4 regions of the Neobacillus sp. B4I6 genome follow, and region 3 is predicted to be linked to each of the others. Evidence: riboswitches for the same ligand, from Rfam matches in the RefSeq annotation. Region 3 holds a riboswitch; each other region holds the start of a gene.
The links. A riboswitch is a leader RNA that binds a small molecule or an ion and turns the genes downstream of it on or off. The one in region 3 is predicted to bind cyclic di-GMP.

Region 1 (3,716 bases), on a different contig from region 3:
ACTTTTTTACACACACGGCCAGATCATTTATTTGTCTTTTAATACCAGTAGTGAACAGCACTCCACATGTCCAGAGTGTATGTGCCAACACATGGGTATTGGTGAGTTACTTTGATAAATAATACTATATAAAAAAACAAGCCAGCTAATATTACACTGGCATGTCCATTATACTTGCTTTTCTTAATGTCTAATTTGAAAAATAACATTTGTGTCTACAGCAATATTTTGTTCTTTTTAATCCAATCACTACCATAATTTACCTGTGAAATACTAATCAAAAAGAGAAGTACCAAAGCGAACAATCCAGGATGGATTTTCTTCTAATTTGTCTTCTTCCTTTAACCCCGTAAGTATGGCAACCCATTTGCCTTCATTTTGACCAGTTTCTACCTTTTGTTTCTGAATCTTTCCTTTCTTTTGTACATATACATAGGTCGATTTTCCAAAGCCCATGATGCTCGTTTCAGGAACTGCTAACAACTGCTTTGACTGTACTACTACATCAAGCGTGGTATAGTAGCCAGGATATAGGCCCTTTTGTGAATCTAGACTTGCTTTAAAGGAATAGTATGGAATAGTTTCTTGTTGTGTATCTTTATCCTTATTTGCAGTTGTTTTATATGTAGGATAATCACTAACCTCCGCAATTTTCCCTTTCCATTTCTTATTTGCTACTACTTTAGAAGTTACTGTAATAGATTGGCCTGATGTAATTTTTGCTTTTTCTACTTCTGTGAGCTTTCCTTCAATTTGAAACGGATCATTAGAAGCGATTTGCATGATTGCTAGTTGCTGATTTTCTTTTGCTCGAAAACCTTGACCTACATTTTGGTTCAGGTTTGATATTACACCTGCAGTGTTGCTGATGACAGTTAATGTTTCGAGCTCAGCTTTTAGCTTTTCAGCCTGCAACGTATTTTTTTCTACTTTTAGTTCTGCTGTACGGAGCTCAGCTTTTGCTTTATTTAGTTCAGCTTGAAGTGACTGGATCGTGATAGCTTTAGTAGCTATGTTAGCTGAATCAACTGCATCAGTTGTATCAGTTGTATCAGTTGTATCAGTTGTATCAGTTGTAGTGGTTGTATCAGGTGTAGTGGTTGACACAGCTTCTCGTATATCCTGCTCTAATGAAGTGATTTGCTCTTTCATCTGAGTAACACTTGTTTCTGCTAGCTTTTTATTTACTTCTACTTGTCCAAGCTCAGCCGCGACTGTTGAGCCTTCATAAGAAAAGAGCTTTTGTCCTTTTGTAACTGTTTCCCCTTCTTTTACAAAAATCTCTTGTATAGATCCTTTTGCTGCATTTAAATAAATCGTTTCAGCATGACTTTGTACAACACGACCTGACACTGTTTTTGTTTTAGTAAAATTTTTTTCTGTTGGATTTATTAACACTAACGGCTTAGATTTACTTTTTTTAACTTCTATTACAGCTATGCTTAACATCACAGAAATGAATAAAAGAACAAGGATCCCAAGTAAAATCCATTTCTTCTGACGCGAGGTACGTACTTGTTCATTTTCTATACCAATTCTTTTTGCTGTTTCCATAACCCTACCCCCTACTGTCATCCTTCCAACTAATTGTTACTATTTGCGTGTCCATTATATATGTCCCCTTCAAATTTTATTCATAAATCGTAAGAGACCTGTATTCGGTAACTGGCGGGCATAATCATCCAACATGATTTTAGCCCCTATAGTTTTGCGTCATCATTTTTCAATGATTTTGCCTTTATCGTACAATTTATGGATTATACTAGTATTATAGATAATATTTACTGATATTAGAATTTTTTTGAACTTTGTTCCCATTATTATTTTACTATCGAGACCCTTAAACTTATAATTTTAATAAATAAATATCTGTCCTATTAGAAAGGATATATTCATGAATGATATAAAACTGATTTTATCGGAAGAAATAGGTCGACTAATTGATGAATTATACAAATGTAAAAATGAAACCTTAAAGGAAAAAATTTTAAAGGAAATTCTTCAATTAAATGACGCTATAATGCTTTCAAATGACTATGATTTTTAGAATGGAGTGTAGTACGCAATATGGGTCCTATGTGACATAAAAGAGAGATAGATTTTCATCTTTCTTCTTCTACTAAACTGCCCCGTTAGTGGAACAACGAAAAAAGGCTGCCGAAGCAACAAAACCGTTCTTGAGCTAACGCCCCCGATAGTTTAAGTGTAATATTTCACAATCTTTCTTGTGAAATAAGAAAAAGGCAACCTTCATCTTGAAGAATCGCATTCGTTACATAATAAAATAAGAAGAATTTGATTAAAAAACACTAGTGGAAAATTTATATCTCAAGTGTTTTAGGGCTTTTACTTTTTAATTATTTGCTTTCGTTCTTCCATTTGAGGCGGTTCTTCCATCCAACCATTTTTAATCATTATTTTTGCACCTTTATGGGAATATTCAAAAATGTCTTTCATAAAAATAGACATTTTTGCTGGTAAATCATTTTGCATACTAAATGCTCGCCACCGAGCTGCCTCGGACTAACGGCGCACATTCAGTCTTTAAACCTAGTGCATAGTTGAACATGAGGGTTCTCCTTCCCGGAAGTTTGCCTTCGAGCCAAATCTTCAATTTTCAATCAAAAAGTTACTACTCAATAAATTTCATCTATGACTTACTTTCAATCTACTTAAGCAACATTAAATTCACTTATTTGTTTCTCCTCAATAGAACAAGCAATAGCCCAAATAAAGCCTAGTAATTCTCTAGCAACAGCAACAACAGCTACTTTTCCACCTTTTCCTTTAGAAGAGATGCGATGATATTTCATATGAAGACGGTGTTGAGCCTTCCAAGCAATACGTTTTGCCTCTGGATCTTGATTTTCTTGACGTTTAAGCAATTCACCTTTAATGAGATGGTCGGTGACGATAAGACCAACAAACTTCTACTATGGAACGACGAATTTGAGAGTTTCCGGTTTTGGTAATCGAACCTTGCCAACGACTTGACCCACTGGAATATTCTTTCGGGACGAGACCAGCATATGACATTCGTTGTCTAGGATTTGAAAAGCGAGAGAATTGTCCAATTTCAGCTACTAAGGTAACGGCAGTTACTTCTGCAACTCCTCTTAATGTTTGAAGTGCTTGAATAACAGGAGCGTGTTCACTTTGAAGAGCGCAACTAACAACAATTGTATCTATAGATATATTGTTGAATTATGAATTGAATTCATTGATAGAAACAACGCTAAACTATTATTCAACATATATAATGACATATATATTAATCGTATTTGCTAATTTATATTTTGTTTACTCGAATCATTTCTAAATTATAGAATTGGAAATCCATTTATACATATATATTAATATATATGATAAATTAATTATTAAAAATATTACTATCTTATATTATAATATATATATCAACATATGTTTTAAAAAATATTATCCAATATTTATTTTATCTCAAATATAGGAGATCCAACTTTAAATCCTTGCATATATTGATGTAAACTTTAACAGATATAATGTTATTTTCAATGAAAATAAAGATAAATCATATCATGAAATATTTAATAACATATGTATTAACATATACTTTAAAGTTATTATTAAAATATTTATTTTATCCCGAATACAGAAGGTGTTCTTCACGATCTTTTCATTTAAAAACGATTTATAGGTATTTTATTTATTAGATTTATCTCTCAAAATAATTAGATATA
Region 2 (3,716 bases), 1.9 Mb from region 3:
TTCAATATCATAGATACTTCTCCATTCGAATATCCGTCCACATTTTACCTTGCCAATAGGTAAATTTTTCGATCCGGCCAATTTCTTTGTAGCCCAGCTTCTGATAGAGTTTCTGTGCTTGTTCGTTAAATTCAAACACGCCTAATTCAATCCGCTTCAGCCCTTGCTTCTTAATCTGTTCCTCCATATATTGAATCGCATCATAACCAATCCCTTTGCCTCGTCCTTCGGATTCACCAAGAGTGATCCCAATCCAGGCGGTCCCAGGCTCTTTTTTGTAAAGATAGTTCGGATCGACTACATAGTTCATTTCACCGATTAACTGGTCATTCAGATAGATAAGATAGATGTGATGGTCTTCCAGGCGTTTTGTTAAGTCCACCAGGGACATTTCTTCACGACGTTCCATTTCCGATTGGTTTTGGTTCGGGCGAGTCAACGGAATTAATGCTGGGTCGTTTTCCCAACGATTAAACACCTCAACGATGTTTGAGGTAGGTTCAGTTAATTTTATAAAATTAGTCGTCATTGTGCTCTCCTCTCTAATCTGCTCCATGATTAATCATCCTTTAAGATGGTGCTAGGATATTTTAGTTGATCTAGTGAAAAAACCATTGCTCTACCATCTTCCTTTTCAGGATACATGATATAGTTTGACTTAGTTATGAATTTTTCACAAATAACAATCAAATGAGGTGTATTTTAGTTGAAAGTGATTGAAACAGAACGATTGGTCCTTCGCTGGTTAACGCAAGATGATGCCGCGTTTATTCTCGAGCTTTTGAATGGTCCTTCTTGGATACGGTTCATCGGTGATCGAGGGGTGCGGACGTTAGAGGATGCTAGGAACTACATTGTAACGGGACCGATGGAGATGTACTCCCGGCTGGGCTTTGGTCTTTATATGACGGAGCTAAAAGATGAAGGAAGGACCCCGATTGGGATTTGCGGATTGATTAAACGCGATTCTTTAGACGATGTCGATCTTGGTTTTGCTTTTTTATCAAGGTTTCAAACTAAAGGTTATGGTTTTGAGGCAGCTTCAGCCACGCTTGTCTATGGAAGGGAACAACTGGGTCTGAAGCGGATTGTGGCGATTACCTCTGAGGACAATGATGGGTCATCGAGACTGCTTGAAAAGGTCGGAATGAAGTTTGAAGAGATGGTTACCCTCCCTCATGATTCGGAGGAACTTAAGTTGTTTGGGGTTGATTTTTAAGTAGGTTTTCAATAGAAAATACCTACAGTTCATATTAAGCCGTTCTCATTTGGAGTACCCGCAACAATAAAGACATTTATAAAAGCAATGCTTTAGGTAGCGCATCGCTTTTTTTATTGTTAAATCAACGTTTCTGTCAATTAATGTCGAACTTTTTAGAATTATATTTATTTGTTTATTAGAAAACATATAGTACCATTGTACTATGAGCCTTAATATTTTAATTCTTTAATTAGTTAAAAGCAAACCTTTCGAAAGACTGGGACGCAAAGCTACAGGTCTAAGGTTTTAAACTATGATCGCTGGGTTGCCTAAAATTGTACATATTTTAGGAGGTTGTATTATGATCGTACCAACATGTGAAAAAGAACTAGATAATGAATGGGTGGAGCTTATTAAGCAAGCTCTAGCGCTGGAAATATCCGTTGATGAAATTAGAGATTTTCTTAATAAATAATGGAGTCCATCATACTATGGAAAAACGTCAGAAAGTTACTAAAATGTAAGTCGTTTTTTGCCCTATCCATAAAAAAATGTAAAAGATAAAAGAGTTGATTACAGGATAAGTGATGAAAATGAAATATAAAGGAAGCATAACTGCGTTTATTCTTGTTCTAATTACTAATTGTTTGTATATAACCTATTATTTTTCTAGAGATGGATACGTTGATACTATTGAATTTATAGGTTTGCCAATAATGCTAACACTCGCTTGGTGGTGTGGTAAACAGTTTGACAAAGTGAAATTATTTATGGAAAAAGATAGGAATCAAAGTAAGGAATTACAAAGAATTAATGAACAGTTTCAAGTTATATATGAGAAATCGCCTATTGGTATTACTCTCATGGATAAAAACAGCAGACCTGTTATGGCTAATCCAAAGTTACAAGATATGCTTGGGTATAGTGAGAAAGAATTACAAAATATTACTTTTGGTGATATTAGTCATCCCGATGATACTACTATAATTATGGGACTCTTGAATGAATTATTGGAAGGAAAAATCGACCATTATCAATTAGAAAAGCGTTATTATCGTAAGGACGGACAATTGGTTTGGGGTAAAGTAACTTCATCTCTATTTCCTGGAAAAAATGATGAATTATCCTATGTCATCGGAATGGTAACTGATATTACTGAACGAAAGGTAGCTGAACAACACCTTATAGAAGCTTATCAAGAGATGGAAGATCTTTCGAATAGAGATGGATTAACAGGCATTGCTAATCGTCGTTATTTTGATGAATATTTGATTCGAGAATGGAGACAGGCTGTACGCTACAGTAAACCACTATCGCTAATTATGCTTGATATTGATTCTTTTAAGGAGTTTAACGATACATATGGTCATATGGGCGGTGACGAATGCTTAAAACAAGTAGCAAGTATTTTAGAGGAGACCGTTAAGCGACGAACAGATTCAGTTGCTCGCTATGGCGGTGAAGAGTTTGCAATCATTTTGCCGGAAACAGTTATAAATGATGCTTGTATTGTGGCAGAAAAAATACGCTCTACCGTTGAAGAGTTACATATTCCTCATGTAGGGTCTAATGTTAGTAAATTCCTTACAGTCAGTGTTGGCGCTGCTACAATAATTCCAGATTTTAATTCTAATCCAGAGGATTTAATCCGTGAAGCAGATAGGGCACTATATCAAGCAAAACAAAAAGGTCGCAATCGAGTTGAATCATATAGTAAATATAGTGAAAGAAAGCTACTCCCTAATATTGTTTAAGTGGATTAGCTTTATTTATTTGACATGATCCACTAACCGGGACCCAGTCCTCATCCTTTTCTTCTATTGCCTGTAGAATGCATGATTTAAATCTTGGAACCATTCCATTAAATACGGCAATGCTTCTTTTAGTTATATTGCGGTCCCCTTCTAATAAAAAAACAGATGGAGCTATGCCAACTGTCTTAAAGAAACCTAATTTTCTTTCTGCGACTTTTCCAAATTTTCACGAAAATTTGCCTGTTTTCACTTTTAAAGAATTTAATATTAATGAATTTCAACGGTGTCCAAACTTCCTTCATCTGATACAACGGCACACTATTCACCCACTTAAATTTTTTTATACTACCATTATAGTACAAAAATTCCAAAAATTAAATTATTTATACCTGAATAAATAATTAAAACATCTGTGACATTAGAGCACCGTTAGTTAGATTTTCTTATTAAACAAAAGGAGACAAGCATACAAATTATATCAATATAATTTGTAATGAAATTGTAATTCTGCTGAGATGTCACTGTTACACCTTCCTAGTATATTTAAACTATCAAATCACACTAGGAGGTAACAATCATGCTAAAGAAATTCATCGTAGCATTTGTCATTATCGTTTCTTGCGGCTCTTTGTTCGCTAACATGGGTGATAAAGCGGAAGCAGCATATTATAATTCAAAAGCAGTTTCGGTTGCAAAGTCTAATTTAGGAGTACCTTATCGTTGGGGCGGAATGTCACAATATGGCTTTGATTGTTCAGGAC
Region 3 (3,716 bases):
AGTATCAATAAATTGGATGATTGCTGGTCCTAATTTTTTGCTTCCTTTTCCCCGGGCATTCTCTTTTTACATCGTTCATTGATAAGTAATGCTGCACTCGATCCTGAACCTTATTTTCTGATAAAAACAACACCTTAAAGATAGACCAGAATAATATAATCGCCGTTAATAAGAAAAAAATCAGGAGCAGTCCAATCATTGCCGCCACTCCTCATTTTCTATAAACACGGACGACGGAATTTGAATTCCAGATGCCTCTAGACGATCATAAAATTTAGGGCGGACACCGGTAGGTACAAGCCTTCCGATTATTTTCCCTTCTGAGTTAAGTCCTTCTTGTTTAAAAGAGAAGATATCTTGGAGAACGATAATTTCTCCTTCCATCCCTTGTACCTCAGTTATATTGACAATTTTTCTTGTTCCGTCCTTTAAACGTGTTTGCTGTATAATCACATCAATTGCCCCGGCAATTTGCTCACGTAGTGCTTTTATCGGCAAATCTACACCAGATATAAGAACCATTGTTTCCAACCGAGCAATCATATCTCTTGGACTGTTTGAGTGCCCTGTAGCCAATGAACCATAATGTCCCGTATTCATTGCCTGCAGCATATCAAGCGCTTCTCCTCCACGTACTTCCCCGATAATAACGCGGTCTGGTCTCATCCGTAGTGAGTTCCTGACAAGATCTCTAATGGAGATGGCTCCTATACCTTTTATATTGGGCGGACGTGACTCTAGGGATATCACATGCTCTTGTCCCAATTGAATCTCGGCTACATCCTCAATAGTTACGATTTTTTCATCATCTGGGATAAAATTTGACAAAACAGTGAGTGTGGTTGTTTTGCCAGATCCTGTTCCTCCGCTGACAAACATATTTAACCGTGCTTTCACACAAGCATCTAGAAAGATAGCCATTTCCTCTGTGACTGTTCCAAAGTTAATCAAATCTTCAATCTGGTAGGGATCCTTTGAAAATTTCCTGATTGTTATAGTTGGTCCATTTAATGCCAAGGGGGGAATGATCGCATTAACACGCGATCCATCCGGAAGCCTGGCATCTACCATTGGAGAACTTTCATCTATTCTCCGTCCCAGTGGGGCAACGATTTTGTCTATTACACTCATGACATGTTCATTGTCTCGGAATTGAACTGGCGTTAACACCAACTTCCCTTTTCGTTCACAGTAAACTTGGTTGGGTCCATTCACCATTACCTCTGAAACATCTTCATCTAAAAGGAGGGAATTAATTGGTCCGAAACCAGTTAGGTCGTTGATTAGCTCATCATCTACTTTTTTCCGATCAATTTGCCCGCGGAATTCTTCATCTTCTTTTATTATTTCGACTGTCATTCCGTCAAACTTTGGAATGATTTCCTCAATTTCTTGCTCTTTTAACTCTTGCAAAATTTTCTTATGAAGAACATTCTCTAATTCCTGATGTTTGTTAGCTTTTTTCGCCTTTTCATTTTCCTCGTCCATTAAAGGTGTCTTCAACAATTTTCACCTCCGTGAAATAGAAATAGCCCCACCTTTACCAAAGGGGGGATAGAATTCATAGAACAACCATATATACATAGAAAACCTATGCAGACATAGAATATCTATTTTGAAACACCCTGATCTTTCGGTAACTGGCTGGCTTAGTGCAAATGCACCTTAGCCCCTGTAGCTTTGCGTCACTGATTTTCATCAGCTTTGCCTTTATCGAGACTCAGTGTTTATTTTTCCGACTGATCTCTTAATCACATAATAGAACGTTTTACCCTTATCGGATATCCTACTATTTTATCATTTTGCATTGTGAATCATAGGTTAATTGAACTATTTTATATTCATACCCCTAAAAACAAATAAATAAAAGTGTAAATAAACTTAAATGACCTCGGTTTCCAATATATTTGGGCGAATCAATCACATTAGCTGTGCCCATACATAGGATGTAGAAGATACTATGAAAAAAGGGTGTTGAAAATGCCAGCGATTGTTGGAGTTGCACAGGTCATTACACTTGGCAGCAGTTCTGTTTTCCATATTGGAGATGTTTATAAAATTATGCCATTTTCCAATGCAAAAACCTTTTCCGGTGCTGGTTCCTTTAACACAGGGGAAAGCTTACGGCTCCATAATAATGTTAGTTCCACGAATACCAATGATCCTGATGTATATGATCAAGGAATTGCACTTAATGCTTAATGAATGGGTGATTTTTAAATGAATTTCTATATCCAGCAGTCCATTCAGATTAATTTTATTAAAATTGGCGGGATTACCAATTCCTCCGTCCTACAAATAGGCAGTGCGGGGATTATCAAACCTACATCTCATTTATATAATACCGGTGGATTTACACAACCCGCACCAAAAACTTCAGGCTCTTTATTAGGGACACCAGCCGTACCATTACAAGCTGCTGTAAGAGAACAAGATAGGTAAGCTCCCTATCATATAGAAATCGATAAACTTATTGGCGAAATAATTGTGAGGTGATTACATGTATCAGGATTATTCCCAATATCTTCAATGGCTACAGATGTGTATTCAAGCACAGGAGCAGCGAATTCTAACTTTAGAGAACGCTCTCCAAAAAATGAAAGAAGATATCAAACAATTAAATGAAAAAAAAGCCATCCATGTTGATAAAATTGAATATAAATTTGATCAATTGAAAGTTGAGACTCTTGAAGGAACATTAAACATAGGTCTAAACCCATCCGAATTATCAGGAATCGAGGACTTCGCAGTACAAAATCAATCCTTAACCACACCAATATCACCCAAGGATCAAATGCAAAGATCAATGAAAATCGAGGAAGCTATTTACAGATATTTAGAAACAGATTTACCTCAATTAGTTGAAAATGCCCAAAGGGAATTAACCGTTCAACCGAATGATGAATATTTATCGTTCATAAAACAAGACATCATTAAACAGCTTCCTATCAGGATTGAACAACATATAAACGCCCATTCCTCTGGCAGCCGCTCTTTTGAAAATGCCCCTTCGGACGATTTAGTTATAGAAGCATTAAAAAAGGAAATTCAAAATGGGGTATTTGTTTTTTTCAGCAATTTACCTGAAAATATGAAAGGGATGAAATCAGAATGAACTTCGAGGTTTATAACCGAGAACTCTTTGTCCAAAACATAAAAATCACTGGGGTATCAAGCTCCTCGTTAGTAATGGTGGGAGATACGGAAACGATCCAATTGGCCTCAACCTTTGATACCCCTGCAGAATCGTTAATCATAGGCCCGTTTGTTCCCCTATCACCGGAGTGACCATCATGTTGCAGAGAACCTCTTGTGTAGACACTATAAATATTAAGATTGCCTCTTTTTCCTCTACGGTACAGCTAGGGGATTCCTGTATCATTAATGGACTTTCAAGAGCAATCGCTGTCCAAAGGGAAGCTGACGTATTTTATGGAAATGAGGGGAATTTATCCTCTTATCGAGTCTTTTCCGAACCTATTCCTTTTCTACCTATCAATGAACCTTTTTCATACTCTCGTCAAAATCCAAACCCACTAATTAAGGTAAGTAAAATTGATATTATCGGGATATCTTCATCTTCCCTTTTACACGTTGGGAACAGCCGCCATGTTTCCATGGAGGCTAGAGTTAAGCATATTCGACAGTTACTTCCTATTCAAAGAAAAGAAGAAGAAGTAGTAGAAGAACAGGGACAAAGATAAAAGCATAAGTTA
Region 4 (3,716 bases), 390 kb from region 3:
ATTGTCATTGAAAAGTTATTAGAGTTAGTGAATAAAGATATCATTCCTGTCATCCCACAGCAAGGTTCCCTTGGTGCGAGCGGTGATTTAGCCCCGCTTTCTCACCTTGCCTTAGTTCTAATTGGGGAAGGAGAGGTATTTTACAAAGGTAAGCAAATCGATGCTTTTGATGCGCTCCAGTTAGAAGGGATTTTACCCGTAACATTGGAAGCAAAAGAAGGTCTAGCTCTAATTAATGGTACTCAAGCGATGACAGCAATGGGTGTTATTGGTTACTTGGAGGCAGAACAGTTAGCACATGAAAGTGAGCTGATTGCTGCAATGACAATGGAAGGGTTAAACGGAATTATCGATGCATTCGCAGAAGAAGTTCATGTCGCAAGGGGATACAAACAGCAGATTGACACAGCAGCGAGAATTCGTCGTTATTTAAGCGATAGTTTATTGACAACACAGCAGGGCGAGTTACGGGTTCAAGATGCTTATTCTCTCCGCTGCATTCCACAAGTCCACGGGGCATCTTGGCAGGCCTTGGATTATGTGAAAGAAAAATTAGAGATCGAAATGAATGCAGCAACGGATAATCCATTAATTTTTGATGATGGAGAAAAGGTGATTTCTGGGGGGAACTTCCACGGGCAGCCCATAGCTTTTGCGATGGATTTTATGAAGATTGCCGTAGCGGAACTAGCAAATATCTCGGAAAGACGAATTGAAAGATTAGTCAATCCACAGCTTAATGATTTACCGGCTTTCCTAAGTCCTGAACCTGGTTTGCAATCGGGTGCAATGATTATGCAATATGCGGCAGCAGCGCTTGTTTCAGAAAATAAAACACTCGCACATCCTGCCAGTGTCGACTCGATTCCCTCTTCCGCAAATCAAGAGGATCATGTAAGTATGGGAACAATTGCTTCTAGGCATGCTTATCAAATTATCCAGAACGCACGCAGAGTTATCGCAATTGAACTAATTTGTGCCATGCAGGCGGTTGAAATTCGCGGGATCGAAAAAATGGCATCTCATACCAGGGTTTTTTATGACAAGGGCCGCGAACAGGTAGCTTCGATTAAACAAGACAGGGTGTTTTCCAAGGATATCGAAAGAGCAGCTAATTGGCTTAAAACAATTGAATTTTCACATTTTATTAGAAATTTAAGTATGGAAAAAGGCCAATTCTAGGGATATAAAAAGGCGTGAAGTGCTCACGCCTTTTTACTCTGTCTGATCGGGCAGCAAACGAGCTGTGTCACCGCGATATTCTTCCTCATCTTCCACTCGATTTTTAAATGCTTCCCTTACCACTAGGAATTCTTCGTCTCCAACAGCTTCTTTCGTATGTTTTTCCGTTAAACTGTCTTTTGGAAAATTACCTGGGTGGTTTTTCTTTTTATGTTCAAAATGTTCTCCACGTGCCAAATTCAACACTCCTTTCGTCATCAAAAGTAGCATTCCCTGATTGGAGTGAAAATAATTATTATTAAAAAAGAAAAAGCTGTCTGAAAGTGGAATCTAATAAATAGATTCACTCTTCACCAGCTTTATCTTTCGGGGGATCTGGTTTACACATGCGGTCTAATACATACCCAGCAAACACAATAAACGCAATCGGAATGGAAAAGTTTAATACATGAATAAGGGTCATCGCAATGCTTCACCACCATTATTTTAAAAATTAACAATATTAAGTTTATTATTTCGTTGTTTAATTATATGCTAATTGTCACAGTTTAGACAAATTTTAAAGTCATATGAATTGTAAAATTATTCTAGTTTCCACAAGGAAATAAAGAAATGGCAAGGAATTTCGTCTAAAGCTCTAGACCTTAGTTATGGAACATCAAAGGAGTTAAGCTGTAATTGGTATATTTTTGTAGATATTTGGCATAATTTGTTAGAAAAAAATGTGCAAAAATTAAAATAATGCGACAAATTACAACACCCTACTAAAATAGCACTAGATATAATATCAATGAGGATTAAGTAAATCGACCTATCACATAAGAACGATAAGCTAATACAGTCATACTTAAGTTGTATTAGTATCAGAAAAAGGCAAACCTGTTGAAAAGCAGGGACGCAAAGCCGAGGATCTAAGGCAAGTATGACTTGTTATGATGGCCGGGCTACCTGGAATACACAATGTATTTTAGGAGTGAGAAAAATGGTTATTACAAAAAGTGAAGTAGAAGTAATCGATCAAGAATGGATGGACCTCATATTAGAAGCAAAAGACTTGGGATTATCCATAAAAGCAGTTCGTGACTTCCTTAGCCAACAAGAGGTTATGAGTTAATCACGGAACGACAGTGTACATAAATAAAAAAAGCATTCTACAAATGGGAGTATTTGTAGAATGCTTTTCTTTTTTCAAATTGAAACAGACGTTTTTAAAAAGCAGGTTATTATTTATCGTTTTGATTAATTCGCCACTTGTTAAATTCAAGAAAATCACGAAATTGTTCTTTGGAAACACCAGAATTCATTGCATCTTTGACAAGATTCATCCAATCAATGTCTAATTCCGCTTTATTGACTTCTTCATGTATTAAATGATCAACAGGAATATTTAAGACAACTGCAATTTTTTCAAGAAACTTTATAGAAGGATTCTCTTGTTTGTTATTTTCAAGGTTGCTTAAATAAGATTTTGCCACGCCTGCTTGAGCAGCAAGTTCGGAAAGTGACATTTTCTTTTCTAAGCGAAATTTTTTTACGCGATCACCGATCATAATTCTCACACACCTAATTTTTATTCACTTACATTAATTCTATCAAAAAGAATAGAAAAGCACCATATGAAGAACAAAGGAATATGACAATAAAATGAACTTTGAGAAAAGTTTCACCATATAAAGTATTTTTGAAAAAATCACAGGATAGGGTTAATATTAATAGTGTTGCCAATAGTGGTCAATTGTAATTCACTAAAAGGTATTGCTTTTAGACGAATAACAATTTTGAATATTTTACATAAAAATAAACAAAAAGGAAGGGGACCCTCCTAAAATGATTGTCCTTAAATCACAACGTGAAATTGATGCAATGAAAAAGGCAGGAGAAATACTTGCAGCTTGTCATAAAGAAATCAGAAAATTAATCAAACCAGGTATAACCACTTGGGAAATCGATGTATTTGTTGAAGAATTTCTTAAGAAAAATGGAGCAACACCAGAACAAAAGGGTTATAAGGGTTATGAATATGCAACCTGTGCAAGTATAAATGACGAAATATGCCATGGCTTCCCAAGGAAGGAACCTTTAAAAGATGGGGATATTGTGACAGTGGATATGGTTGTCAATTACAATGGTGCTTTGGCTGATTCCGCCTGGTCTTATGCAGTAGGAAAGGTATCCGAGGAAACCGAACGTCTATTAAATGTTACTAAGGAAGCACTCTATAAAGGGATAGAACAGGCGATTGTCGGCAATCGAATTGGGGATATCGGACACGCAATTCAAACCTATGTTGAAAGCGAAGGTTTTTCTGTTGTTCGAGACTTTATTGGCCATGGGATTGGAGCAGTGATACACGAGAAGCCGGATGTTCCACACTACGGGCTGCCAGGAAAAGGCGCAAGAATTAAAGAAGGTATGGTCTTCACAATTGAACCCATGGTTAATGTAGGTAGATACCAAACGAAGATGGACAACAATGGCTGGACGGCAAGGACCATTGATGGAAAATATTCAGCACAATACGAACATACACTTGC

Region 1: it holds a riboswitch for cyclic di-GMP, as region 3 does, so the genes downstream of both, QF028_RS01140 (efflux RND transporter periplasmic adaptor subunit) here and QF028_RS19865 (CpaF family protein) in region 3, are expected to answer to the same signal.
Region 2: it holds a riboswitch for cyclic di-GMP, as region 3 does, so the genes downstream of both, QF028_RS29550 (anti-repressor SinI family protein) here and QF028_RS19865 (CpaF family protein) in region 3, are expected to answer to the same signal.
Region 4: it holds a riboswitch for cyclic di-GMP, as region 3 does, so the genes downstream of both, QF028_RS21970 (anti-repressor SinI family protein) here and QF028_RS19865 (CpaF family protein) in region 3, are expected to answer to the same signal.

The regions. Positions count from the first base shown of each region.
Region 1 is NZ_JBNPWB010000001.1:215,603-219,318, forward strand. Features, by position in the region: gene QF028_RS01140 (efflux RND transporter periplasmic adaptor subunit) at 274-1,554, opposite strand; cyclic di-GMP riboswitch class I at 1,658-1,747, opposite strand; gene QF028_RS01145 (hypothetical protein) at 1,895-2,047, shown strand; gene QF028_RS01150 (DUF3231 family protein) at 2,347-2,493, opposite strand; gene QF028_RS01155 (hypothetical protein) at 2,673-2,885, opposite strand; gene QF028_RS01160 (transposase) at 2,893-3,195, opposite strand.
Region 2 is NZ_JBNPWB010000002.1:5,517,081-5,520,796, reverse strand. Features, by position in the region: gene QF028_RS29560 (GNAT family N-acetyltransferase) at 8-529, opposite strand; gene QF028_RS29555 (GNAT family N-acetyltransferase) at 707-1,219, shown strand; cyclic di-GMP riboswitch class I at 1,451-1,534, shown strand; gene QF028_RS29550 (anti-repressor SinI family protein) at 1,563-1,676, shown strand; gene QF028_RS29545 (GGDEF domain-containing protein) at 1,795-2,955, shown strand; gene QF028_RS29540 (C40 family peptidase) at 3,533-3,716, shown strand, end outside.
Region 3 is NZ_JBNPWB010000002.1:3,585,121-3,588,836, forward strand. Features, by position in the region: gene QF028_RS19860 (hypothetical protein) at 5-199, opposite strand; gene QF028_RS19865 (CpaF family protein) at 196-1,488, opposite strand; cyclic di-GMP riboswitch class I at 1,633-1,719, opposite strand; gene QF028_RS19870 (spore germination protein) at 1,981-2,202, shown strand; gene QF028_RS19875 (spore germination protein GerPB) at 2,221-2,442, shown strand; gene gerPC (spore germination protein GerPC) at 2,501-3,115, shown strand; gene QF028_RS19885 (spore gernimation protein GerPD) at 3,112-3,288, shown strand; gene QF028_RS19890 (spore germination protein GerPE) at 3,294-3,704, shown strand.
Region 4 is NZ_JBNPWB010000002.1:3,976,208-3,979,923, reverse strand. Features, by position in the region: gene hutH (histidine ammonia-lyase) at 1-1,182, shown strand, start outside; gene QF028_RS21975 (hypothetical protein) at 1,216-1,428, opposite strand; cyclic di-GMP riboswitch class I at 2,045-2,134, shown strand; gene QF028_RS21970 (anti-repressor SinI family protein) at 2,165-2,296, shown strand; gene QF028_RS21965 (helix-turn-helix domain-containing protein) at 2,406-2,732, opposite strand; gene map (type I methionyl aminopeptidase) at 3,010-3,716, shown strand, end outside.